DNA from 2 places in the Paenibacillus sp. CAA11 genome. Region 1 is predicted to be linked to the other one. Evidence: riboswitches for the same ligand, from Rfam matches in the RefSeq annotation. Region 1 holds a riboswitch; the other holds the start of a gene.

The links. Region 1 has a riboswitch for glycine ahead of gcvT (glycine cleavage system aminomethyltransferase GcvT). Riboswitches for the same ligand answer to the same signal wherever they lie in the genome.
Region 2: it holds a riboswitch for glycine, as region 1 does, so the genes downstream of both, DCC85_RS22075 (amino acid permease) here and gcvT (glycine cleavage system aminomethyltransferase GcvT) in region 1, are expected to answer to the same signal.

What each region holds. Positions count from the first base shown of each region.
Region 1 is NZ_CP028922.1:2,705,500-2,711,734, forward strand. Features, by position in the region: gene DCC85_RS12485 (2,3-diketo-5-methylthiopentyl-1-phosphate enolase) at 1-796, shown strand, start outside; gene DCC85_RS12490 (2-hydroxy-3-keto-5-methylthiopentenyl-1-phosphate phosphatase) at 793-1,461, shown strand; gene mtnB (methylthioribulose 1-phosphate dehydratase) at 1,467-2,123, shown strand; gene DCC85_RS12500 (hypothetical protein) at 2,463-3,332, shown strand; gene gcvH (glycine cleavage system protein GcvH) at 3,454-3,846, opposite strand; glycine riboswitch at 4,107-4,220, shown strand; glycine riboswitch at 4,224-4,333, shown strand; gene gcvT (glycine cleavage system aminomethyltransferase GcvT) at 4,446-5,573, shown strand; gene gcvPA (aminomethyl-transferring glycine dehydrogenase subunit GcvPA) at 5,570-6,235, shown strand, end outside.
Region 2 is NZ_CP028922.1:4,734,073-4,740,307, reverse strand. Features, by position in the region: gene DCC85_RS22090 (xylulokinase) at 1-796, shown strand, start outside; gene DCC85_RS22085 (L-ribulose-5-phosphate 4-epimerase) at 798-1,493, shown strand; gene araA (L-arabinose isomerase) at 1,534-2,955, shown strand; glycine riboswitch at 3,295-3,374, shown strand; gene DCC85_RS22075 (amino acid permease) at 3,509-4,879, shown strand; gene DCC85_RS22070 (helix-turn-helix transcriptional regulator) at 5,092-6,054, shown strand; gene DCC85_RS22065 (type 1 glutamine amidotransferase family protein) at 6,129-6,235, shown strand, end outside.

The DNA.
Region 1 (6,235 bases):
CAAATCCGTCGTCGGCTATGATCTGGATGGGCTGAAGGAGCAGTTTCTGGCTCAGGCGCTTGGCGGAGTGGACCTCATCAAAGATGATGAGATTCTGTTCGAGAACCCGCTTACTCCCATTGAACGCCGTGCTGAAATCTGCCGGGAAGCAGCGGAAGAAGCTGAGAAGACAACCGGCAAGAAGCTGCTATACGCAGTCAATCTGACTGGAAAGACATCCGAGCTGAAAGCTACGGCCAAGCGGGCTATCGATGCCGGAGCGACGGCTTTGCTCTTCAGCACACTAGCTTATGGTTATGACGCCCTCCAGGAGCTAAGCAGCGATCCGGACATCTGTGTCCCCATCGCTGCCCATCCTTCCCTAGCCGGGGCTATCTATCCTTCTCAACATTACGGTATTTCACCTGCGCTGCTGTTAGGGAAGCTGCTCCGAGCGGCAGGAGCGGATCTCGTACTCTTCCCTTCACCGTACGGTTCGGTTGTCATGCCGCGGGAAGAGAATCTTGCGATTCGTTACGAGCTTACGCGTGACGACATACCGCTGCGGCAAAGCTTCCCTGTACCTTCAGCTGGCATTCATCCGGGTCTTGTTCCTCAAATTCTCACAGACTTCGGTACAGACGTTGTTGTAAATGCCGGCGGGGGAATTCACGGTCATCCAGGCGGAGCACGGGCGGGCGGCCAGGCCTTTCTTCAAGCTATTGACGCCGCTATGAACGGCGTCACTTTGGAGGAAGCCTCCCTTCGCCTTCCAGAGCTCAAGGCAGCACTAGATCTATGGGGAGGGCGAAAATGAGCGCAAAGAAACGGCCCGTCATTTTCTGTGATTTTGACGGTACCATCACCTTAAGTGACAACATCGTCGCCATTATGAAGCATTTTAAGCCCGAAGGCTATGAGTCCATTATGGAACAAACCGTTGCCCAGCATCTCTCTATTCAAGAAGGTGTTGGAGCGATGTTTAACCTCATTCCGGCGGGGTTCCAGGATGAAGTGACCCGCTTTGTACTGGACCAGGCCGGCATTCGCGACGGATTTAAAGAGTTCCTTGAGTATGTTCGGGAGCAGGATATTGAATTCAATGTAACCAGCGGGGGAATCGATTTCTTCGTGCTTCCGCTACTTGAACCGTTCGGAATCCCTGCTGAGCATATTTACTGTAACCATGCAGATTTCAGTCAAGACACGATCCGGATCGAGTGGCCGTATCCCTGTGATGAGCACTGTTCCAACGGCTGCGGCATGTGCAAAACAACAGTGATGCGCAAGTATCCGGCAGAGCAATATGAGCGCATCTTAATTGGAGACAGTCTGACAGACTTTGAGGGAGCCAAGCTGGCTGACCGCATCTATTCAAGAGCCCGGCTTACAGAGAAATGCCGCGAGCTTGGCGTCGCCCATATTTCCTTCGAAACATTCCATGATATTATTCGCGATATGCGGCATAGAGAGGAAGGTTAACCGTCATGCCATCATTTAACCAGATTACGACCGAAGACAAACTTCGTGCTTTAGGCGAGCTGCGGGATGTCAAAGAATTATTCGCCTCCCGCAACTGGTTTCCGGGAACGAGCGGCAATCTTTCTATTCGGGTAGGCGAATTTTCGGAGGATGAATTCCACTTTGCGGTAACTGCCAGTGGTAAGGATAAATCCATTAGCACCCCTGAGGATTTTTTATTCGTAGATGCGAAGGGCAAAGCTTGTGAAGCAACTCGCCTGAAGCCAAGCGCCGAAACCCTGATTCATGCTGAAATCTACCGACTTACCGGCTGCGGAGCTATTTTCCATGTGCATACCATCTTCAACAATGTAGTCAGCGAACGTTACGGGGATCAGGGATATGTTCCGGCTCAAGGTATTGAGCTCATCAAAGGGCTTGGGATCTGGGAAGAGAATGCCGCCATTCAGATTCCGGTGCTGCCCAACTATGCAGACATTCCCTCCATTGCAAAGCTAGTTCCTGACGCACTGAAGCCTGATATCCCTGGCATTGTGCTGCGCAACCATGGCATTTATGCCTGGGGCAAAAATGCCTTTGAAGCCAAACGGCATCTGGAAGCGTTCGAATTTATCTTTGAGCATATTTATTATTCTCTACTGCTTGCTGGCGGAGGACGCTGATCCCCTCACTCATCACATACCTTGCAACTATATAGATTGAACTAGAGTTTTACATTGACCTTTCTATATATAACGGCCTAATACGGCCCTATAACATTCGTTTCTTTAGTTAAATCTATATTAGATCAAAAATTTAGCATATATCATTAGTGCTGCTATGTCATGATGACATTTAGCGGCGGAGAGAGACATAGGATGTCTTCCTCCGCCGCTGTTTTATTTAACCGCTTGCTCTGAAGTCAAATACTTTTCTAAAGAAAATATAAATCCCTATTCAATTAGGTTCAACAAAAGCCGATATACGTAAAAAAAGGAAATTTACAGGAGGATGAGAATAATATGCGAGTTGCGGGAAATTCTACAGCCCCAACCAGAGCCACTAGTTCACTGCCTAAGCTGGACCTAACGAGTGAAACTTCAGAAAAACCACAACTGAGAATGGGGGATTTTAACCGAGAACTGAAGCACGATCGGGTTGAAATTAGTGCTGAAGGCCGTCAGCTAGCAGCTGGCGCAATTGAGTCGCACCCTGCTAAATATTTCGGTACATCAGAGATTAATCAATCTCTTACCCAAGTGCTGCAAGGACAATCGGAGCAAGTAACTGATGCAGTATACAGCATGATTCAATCCAACTTTATGCCCACAGAAACATTAAGTGAAGATCAGCGGTCGGGATTGATCGAATTAGGACTATCACAAGCAAAGTACATAGCAGATCAATACATGAGCGGCTCCCAGGCTGAAGAATTCCTAAACACGATAAACACCATTGCCACGATTGCAAAATCGCGATCTGTCGACCCCGCAACAGGACAAGTGGATTTCATGACTCCCCAAGAACGCCCTGTTGGCGCCCCCAAGGACTACATCAGCCCTTCTGAACTGATGAAGCACGCAGATCCTGCGGAATATAAGAAATTTCAAGAGGATATTGCCAGTGGCGGAAACGGGCTTGAGGTTCTGCTTGACTTCACCAAACAAATTCCGAAAAATCCGAAGTGGGTGAAAGAATACCGAGCAGAAGCAAATCAGCGTGATGCCTTATTCCAAAGCAATCGGCCACAAAACCTCTTTAGCGGTGTTGACACCAGTTCTCAGGCTGCTTACAAAGAAAGTGTGCAGAACCTCATGAACCAGCTCTCCTTCAACGATGAACTGTACAAACAGAATATGCAAAGCTTCTATAAAGTTCTTGGAATGAATTGAAATAAGTAGAGTCCATCTTTGCGTAATCCAAAAAAGCTCTGAGCTACAGGTTAAAAGTTAAGGCCTGTAATCCAGAGCTTTCTTCATGATTGCCAGCAATGTTCATTTCATTAACCAGCAATTATTCCTCTGTATGCTTACGGTAAGCTTCTTCGTTCAGCAGCTTTCCTAGCGCATGACTACTATCTTCCGACAGACGAATTTCCACCATCCATCCAGCACCGTAAGGGTCATTATTTACGAGCTCTGGTGCACTTTCAAGCTCCCCATTAATTGCGGTCACATGCCCGCTGACCGGAGTGAACAAATCGGATACGGTCTTTACAGATTCAATCGTGCCGATCCCGTCTTCCGCCTCAACCTTGGTGTCAATGTCAGGCAGCTCTACGAATACAATATCCCCAAGCCGGTGCTGTGCAAAATCCGTAATTCCGATCCGTACACTGCCATTCCCCAAATCCTGAACCCATTCATGCTCTTCACTATACCAAAGTCCGCTCTTCACTTCACTCATCGCTCGTCTCCCACTCCAATCCCTAAAATTTCATCCCAATATGGTGGTGTCATATTTACTCTAACAGCCTCCGATTACAAGTCTAGATTATTCATTCAGAAGGCAAATGTCAATATACCTCACACCTTTATTGCGATATTTGGGAAATCATAGATAATTTAATTATAGAAAGCGCTACCGAAATATTCAATTAAAATTTTTATGACAAATTAGTTGACATACATGCTCTCTTCACGTATTAATGGACTTATGAAGAGCGGGTGAACGTAAAGGGAGAGATTACCCTATTAATTTGTATGAGGTAACGCCGAAGGAGCAAGCTATCCCTTCCTTGGGATTGTGAATCTCTCAGGCAAAAGGACCTTTACCGGACGCATCTCTGGAGAGCATTTGGCCATATCGTCGTTAGGGCCAAATCACCCAAGGGGAAACGCGCTGCATCAGATGAAGGTGCATTTGCGGCAACTCTCAGGTACCGAGGACAGAGCCTTCGAAGGACGAATCGCATAAAAGCCGGTAGCCCCGGCATTTTGCGATCTCTTCTTTCGCTGCCTGTCCTTTTTTGGCGTACTATCACATTGATTAAGAGGTGATTTCATTTGTCAGATCTGCAAAGAACCCCGCTTTACCCATGCTACGCTACCTTCCCGGGTGTTAGATGCATCGATTTTGGGGGCTGGGAGCTTCCCGTTCAATTCGAAGGCATTCAGAAAGAGCATGAGGCTGTTCGTAAACGTGCAGGGTTATTCGATGTGTCTCATATGGGTGAGTTTCTCCTTCAAGGCCCTGGCGCGCTAGCATTTATTCAGCAAATGACTACGAACGATGCGGCCTCCCTGCAAATCGGAGCGGCCCAATATACTTTGATGTGCTATCCGGATGGCGGCGTTGTGGATGACCTGCTTGTATATCGGCTGGCCGAGCAGCAATTTATGCTCGTTGTGAATGCCTCCAACCTCGCCAAGGATTGGGAATGGCTGCAACAACATCTATCTGAGGAAGTCTATCTGACGAACATCTCTGATCAAACGGCCCTCCTCGCGCTTCAAGGACCTTTGGCCGCCGACATTCTGGTAAGCGCTGCTGGGAAGGAGCCGTCTAAGCTTGCCCCTTTCAGATTTATCCAACATGTGCAGCTTTTCGGGGCCGAGGCGCTCATTTCTCGTACCGGTTATACCGGAGAAGACGGCTTCGAGCTGTATCTTCCTGCAGAGAACGCCGCAGCCGTCTGGAACGGCCTGCTTGAAATCGGCAGCAAGCACGGGTTACAGCCTGCGGGGCTTGGAGCCCGCGACACTCTTCGCTTCGAGGCCAAGCTGCCGCTTTACGGGCAAGAACTGTCCAGCACAATCTCTCCGCTTGAAGCCGGTGTCGGCTTCTTCGTGAAGCTGGACAAAGGCGATTTCATCGGCCGCGATGCGCTGGCTGCTCAGAAGAATGCTGGCCCTCCCCGCAAGCTGGTCGGGGTTGAAATGATAGACCGGGGCATTCCGCGGAGTCATTATCCCGTCTATTCCAGTGGTGTTCGCATTGGTGAGGTAACCACTGGAACACAGTCTCCTACGCTAAAGCGTAATTTAGGGCTTGCTCTAATTGACAGCCGTTATGCCTCGTTGGGAACACCGGTCGAGGTAGAAATCCGGGGCAAGCGCCTTCAAGCCCAAGTTATTAAGACTCCTTTTTATAAACGACAACCATCCCCTCCAAAAGGAGCTGAACCGTCATGATCAAACACCACTATTTGCCGATGACAGAAGAATCTCAGGCAGAAATGCTAGCTACCGTTGGCGTCAATTCTATGGACGAACTGTTCAAAGATATCCCTGCATCCATCCGCTTTCAGGGCGAACTGCCTGTATCTTCCCGCCTGGATGAATACAGCCTGACACGCCATATGTCAGCACTTGCTGGCCGCAATGCTCATTTTGATAGTCATGTCAGCTTCCTTGGCGCAGGAATCTATGATCATCATGTTCCTTCCGTCATTAATCACATCCTCTCCAGATCCGAATTCTATACAGCTTACACCCCTTATCAGCCGGAAATCAGCCAAGGAGAGCTGCAGGCCATTTTCGAATTCCAATCGTATATTTGTGAGCTCACCGGCATGGCTGTAGCCAATGCCAGTATGTATGACGGAGCAACAGCATTAGCTGAAGCGGGATCGCTGGCTGCCGCCGCAACCAAACGCAAGCAGATTATCGTCTCTCAAACCGTGCATCCCGAGTCAAGACAAGTGCTTCATACGTATGCCCATGGGCTAGGTTTAGAGATCGTAGAGATTGAAATGCAAGATGGAACTACAGATTTATCCGCTCTACAACAGGCGGTTAATGAGAACACGGCTGCCGTCCTGATTCAAAGCCCGAATTTTCTCGGTTCCATGGAG
Region 2 (6,235 bases), 2.0 Mb from region 1:
CACAGGGAACGTCTCTGTAGGGACTTCCGTTTTTGCCATGATCGTACTAGAGAAAGAGCTCACTAATGTCTATCCGGAGATTGATCTGGTTACGACGCCAAACGGTAGTCCGGTCGGGATGGTTCATGCCAACAATTGTTCAAGTGATATCAATGCTTGGCTCGGCTTGTTCCGGGAGTTCTCCGAAGCCATGGGGCAGAAGGTGGACACCCAACAATTATTCAGTGTGATGTTCAACAAGGCCTTGGAAGCGGACCCGGATGGCGGCGGATTGCTCAGCTATGGTTATTTCTCAGGCGAGAATATTACGGGAATTGAGAAAGGCCGGCCGCTGTTTGTCCGCTCCCCTGAGAGCAATTTCAATTTAGCGAATTTCATGCGGACGCATCTGTTCACCGCCTTTGGAGCGCTCAAGATCGGGATGGACATTTTGACGAAGAATGAACATGTCGCTATTGATGGCATCCTGGCTCACGGCGGCTTATTTAAGACCCCAGTAGTCGGACAGAAGATTGTTGCAGCGGCTATGAACGTTCCGGTTTCCGTCATGGCAACAGCCGGGGAAGGCGGAGCATGGGGCATGGCGATTCTAGCTTCTTATATGATCAACAAAGATCAACAAGAAGCGTTGGAAGACTTCCTGGATCACAAGGTCTTTAAGGATGCTGAGGGACAGGAAGTTCAGCCAGATCAATCTGATGTGCAAGGATTCGAAGTGTTCATCGAGCGGTATAAGAAGGGCTTAGCCATTGAGCAGGCTGCTGTAGACCACTTAGTGGAGAAATGGAGGGACTGACGTGTTAGAACAACTGAAGGAAGAAGTGCTTCAAGCAAATTTGGACTTACCCAAGCATGGACTCATCAAATACACATGGGGAAATGTAAGTGCGGTTGACCGTGAGAGCAGCTTGTTCGTCATCAAACCTAGCGGTGTAAGCTATGAAACGATGAAAGCTAGCGATATGGTAGTCGTTGACTTTGATGGAAATGTGGTTGAAGGAGAGCTGAGACCTTCATCGGATACTCCGACACATGCCGTACTTTATAAGCATTACTCCGAGATTGGCGGCATCGTGCACACGCATTCAACTTGGGCAACGATATGGGCTCAAGCCGGTCTTGATGTGCCCGTAATGGGAACTACGCATGCAGACACTTTCTACGGTTCTGTACCTTGTGCCCGTTTCTTGACTCAAGAGGAGATCGATCGCGGCTATGAAGCAGAGACAGGCCGTGTAATTATCGAAACCTTTGAAGAGCGCGGGTTAGACATTTTAGCCGTGCCCGGTGTCTTGCTAAAGGGCCATGGACCCTTTACCTGGGGCAAGGATGCCAAGTCAGCAGTAATGAACAGTGTCGTGCTGGAAGAAGTTGCGAAGATGAACTTATTTGCAAGAGAGCTCAATCATTTTGCTGAAGAATTGCCGCAGCGCATTCTCGACAAGCACTATTTGCGGAAGCACGGGAAGAACGCTTATTACGGTCAGAAATAATCCATTCTACTTATAAATTAAGAAAAGAGGATGATCTTAAATGACAACAAATAAAAAAGTGTTTTGGTTTGTCGTAGGTTCCCAACATCTTTATGGAGAAGAGGCATTGGCAGAGGTTAAAGCCCATGCTCAGACGATGACTGATGCGCTCAATAATAGCGGCGTTCTGCCTTATCCGCTGGAACTTCAGGATTTGGCTGTGAGTGCAGACAAAATCACAAGCATTATGAAGGAAGTCAACTATCGGGATGAAGTTGCCGGTGTCATCACTTGGATGCATACTTTCTCGCCAGCAAAAATGTGGATTCGCGGAACGAAATTGCTGCAAAAGCCGCTGCTTCATCTAGCAACTCAATACAATGAGAGCATTCCTTGGGCAACGATCGATATGGACTTCATGAACCTGAACCAAGCGGCTCACGGTGACCGTGAGTATGGCTTTATCAATGCCCGCCTGAACAAACAAAATAAAGTGGTAGTAGGTTACTGGGAACGTCCTGAAGTACGTCAGCAAATTGCAGACTGGATGGACGTGGCGGTTGCTTATAACGAAAGCTTCAACATCAAAGTTGCCCGCTTTGGAGACAACATGCGCAACGTTGGCGTTACCGAAGGGGATAAGGTTGAGGCTCAAATTCAATTCGGATGGACCGTAGATTACTTTGGAATTGGGGATCTCGTTGAGTACGTGAACGCGGTTAAGAACGAGGAAATCGACGCATTGTTCGCAGAATATGCGAAGCTCTACGAATTTGATTACGGTACTTACAGCAAAGAAGCATGGGAAGCCAGCGTAAAAGTACAAGCAAGCTATGAAATTGCGCTTAAACGCTTCCTTGATGAGGGCGGTTATAATGCCTTCACCTCAAACTTCGAAGATTTGCATGGTATGAAGCAGCTTCCGGGTCTTGCTGTTCAACGTCTGATGGCACAAGGATACGGCTTTGCGGGTGAAGGGGACTGGAAGACGGCAGCTCTCGACCGCCTGCTGAAGGTGATGAGCCATAATGAGTCCACGGGCTTCATGGAGGATTACACTTATGAGTTAGCTGCAGGTCAGGAAGCTATCCTGCAATCCCATATGCTCGAAGTGGACCCAAGCTTGGCTAGCAACAAACCCAAAATCATCGTATCTCCACTAGGAATCGGCGACCGCGAAGACCCAGCGCGTCTGGTCTTTGACGGTAAAGCAGGAGACGGTGTAGTGGTATCCATGGCTGACTTCGGCACGCATTACAAGCTGTTGATCAACGAAGTTACTGCATTTGAACCAACCGTTCCAGCACCAAAATTGCCAGTGGCCCGCGTGCTTTGGGAAGTGAAGCCAAACTTCCAGGATGGAGTAAAAGCCTGGATTGAGAACGGCGGCGGTCACCATACCGTAGTCTCACTGAACCTGACAACAGATCAAATTGTGACCTATGCAAAGCTGGTTAATCTGGAATACGTAGTGATTAAGTAAGGCAGCTATCTGGGCGTAAACCTAAGCCTTTTGATTTGCCTATACGATTTGAGGCCGGGGTTCTTACTCCGGCCTTTTCCTACTCCTACTATAGACGAGAGCCATTGCTTTATGAATTTTGAGACGGCTGCTGTGTTGTAAGCTTGAGATGCTTCGTGATTTGTTCTTCGTGATGTCTGTCATGATTAATAGGTGAGTGCCGAATTGAAATCAGTGGCATTTATTACTGTTGACAAAATATTTGACCAGGATTAGTATTAATAAAAATATTTGCAAGCCGGTAAAATTTAAAATTGAATATGATTACAAGCTATGATTGCTATGGATCACACTATAGCAGGAGCAGCTTCTGGAGAGACTGCGGGGTTCCGCAGCGCCGAAGGGTTCACAATCTCAGGCAAAAGGACAGAAGAGTATTAAATAATTTTTTGTTATGACTTTCTTATTTGGACATAGCAAACCTTTATTTATTATTCTTATGGACCAGGAGATTGGAGCGCATCCAATCTCTTTTTTTATTGCATTTCATTCGCTTTGATAAGGGGGAGTTCGTGTGGCACATCAAGAATTACAGAGAAATTTAAAAAATCGGCACGTGCAGCTCATTGCTATTGGCGGTACTATTGGTACCGGGTTGTTCTTAGGATCAGGCAAAGCCATACAGCTGGCAGGGCCCTCCATCATCTTTGCTTATCTCATCGTAGGGATGGCCGTTTTCTTTGTGATGAGAGCGCTGGGAGAGCTTCTGCTGTCCAAGGCCGGTTATCAATCGTTTACAGACATTGCCGAAGACTATCTTGGACCGCGTGCAGCGTTCGTAACCGGATGGACCTATTGGTTCTGCTGGATTATGACGGCCATGGCTGACGTTATTGCTGTCGGGGTATATACACAATATTGGTTCGATATTCCGCAATGGGTCCCTGCAGTCATCTGCTTAATCGTCCTATTAGGGCTCAACCTATTAACGGTTAAAAATTTCGGGGAATTGGAGTTTTGGTTTGCCTTAATCAAGGTAGTGACGATTCTCGCCCTGATTGCCATTGGCGTGATTTTGCTGGTGGTAGGGTTCAAAACGGATACAGGAGAGGTCACTTTAAAGAATATCTGGGCGCATGGCGGAATGTTTCCGAACGGGATCTCGGGTTTCTTGCTTTCGTTCCAAATGGTGGTGTTCGCCTATGTCGGTGTAGAACTGGTGGGGGTATCGGCCGCAGAAACATCCAGTCCGGAGAAGAATATCCCGTCGGCTATTAATAAAATTCCATTAAGAATTCTATTCTTCTACATTGGTGCACTGATTGTCCTGTTATGCATTAATCCATGGACAGAGCTAAGTCCGGCTGAAAGTCCTTTTGTAAAAACGTTCAGTCTGGTGGGGATTCCGATTGCCGCAGGCATCATTAACTTTGTTGTATTAACCTCGGCCGCTTCCGCTAGTAACAGCGGATTGTTCTCAACAAGCCGGAGCCTATATAATTTAAGCAGGAACAACCAGGCTCCAGCATCTTTAGCAAAATTGAATAAGAATCATGTACCTGGTAATGCGTTGCTGGTATCCACCCTTGTTCTATCGGTAGGGGCGCTGCTGAGCAAGCTGATTCCGGAGCAAGCTTTTGGCATTGTGACCACCATTAGCGCCATTTGCTTCATATGGGTATGGGGTGTCATTCTCGTCTGCCATGTGAAGTATAAGAAGACACAGCCGCATTTACACGAAAAGTCAAAATTCAAAGCACCGTTCACACCATTTATCAATTATGTTGTCCTGGCGTTGTTTGCAATCATTCTTATTATTATGCTGTTTGCTGAAGAGACTCGTCCGGCGCTGTTGTTGACCCCACTCTGGTTTATTTTATTATTTGTCTTGTACTCGAGCAGAAGACGAGTGAATAAGAATAACAATAAATCTGCGAAGATTTAAGAGCACCCGAGCGGATTGGTATCCGTTGCCGGGCGTCAGAAGCTAAAATACACGATTACGCAGCAGCCGTTCCTCGGGGGTTGATCGGGGAACGGTTGTTTTTTGTAATAGAGCTTCGGATTCCGCGACAACGTTGAAGTTATAGGCGACGAGCTAATCACTGTATTGACACTCTGATAGGAGTGCATAACAGACTACTGAGGTAAAACATAATGTCTAAAATGGATAATATGATGGCAATTCTATGGATGCTGCATTCGGGCAGGAAAGTTACTGCAAAGCAAATTTCTGAAAAGCTAGAGATGAATATAAGGACGGTTTACCGTTATATGGACGCCCTTTCTGCCAGTGGTGTGCCGATCATATCGGACACAGGTCATCATGGTGGGTACACCCTGCTGAATCACTTTATTGAAAGTCCTCTTGTTTTTGATGTGGAGGAGCAAACCGCCTTGCTTCACGCTGCTATTTTTGCAGAAGAAGCTGGATACTATTCCGGGGAAGCATTACACAGAGCAACATCAAAGCTAAGGATGTACTCAAATCAAGAGCAGGAGAGAAGGATCAGTCAGCATTTAGAAGGGCTTGAAGTGATTAGCCCAAGCGGAAACCCATCTGTGGAGCCTCTACTTAAGAAGCTGCAGCAGAGTATAGTAGACGAATTGTCTGTAGAGATTGAATACCGTGCAAGTCGTGATGAGCAAACTAGGCGCAGGCTTGTTGATCCTTATGGATTGGTTCATTGGAATCATAACTGGTACGTCATTGGATGGTGTCATTTAAGGAAGGAAATCCGCAATTTTAGAGTGGAACGGATTAACTATATTATTCAGACAGAGATAACCTTTCTTCGTCCAAAGTCCTTTTCGGCGGGTGAGTTTCTTAGGAAAGGCCTGCTTCCAGAAGCAAAGGATCAGCGAGCACTTATCTCTTTGGTTGTAGCTGGTAAGGCAAGTGCACTGGATGACCTGTGCCAGCATTGGTTTCTAGGGCATCATTTCAATGAGCGGACTTCTGGGAAGGTGACATTTCTAATGGAAGAAGAGGCCCTTCATAGGTATGTGCCGTATCTGCTATTACCCTATGGCAAATCGGTTCAAGTCATTGAACCTATAAGCTTGAAGCAGAAACTAATTGAAGTTCTATATGAGTTAATAGATTTTTATCAAGCTTAGGAAACTTCACTGACGGAGGCTGTCAGTGAAGTTTTTTTATAATGGGATACATCACTTAGATAGGAGTGTATATGATGCATACGAGAAAAGTGTACCTTTATGTGTTTGATACGATGGCAGACTGGGAGACCGGTTATTTAATCGCGGAGCTGAATTCGGGGAGGTATTTCAAGCCAGGCAT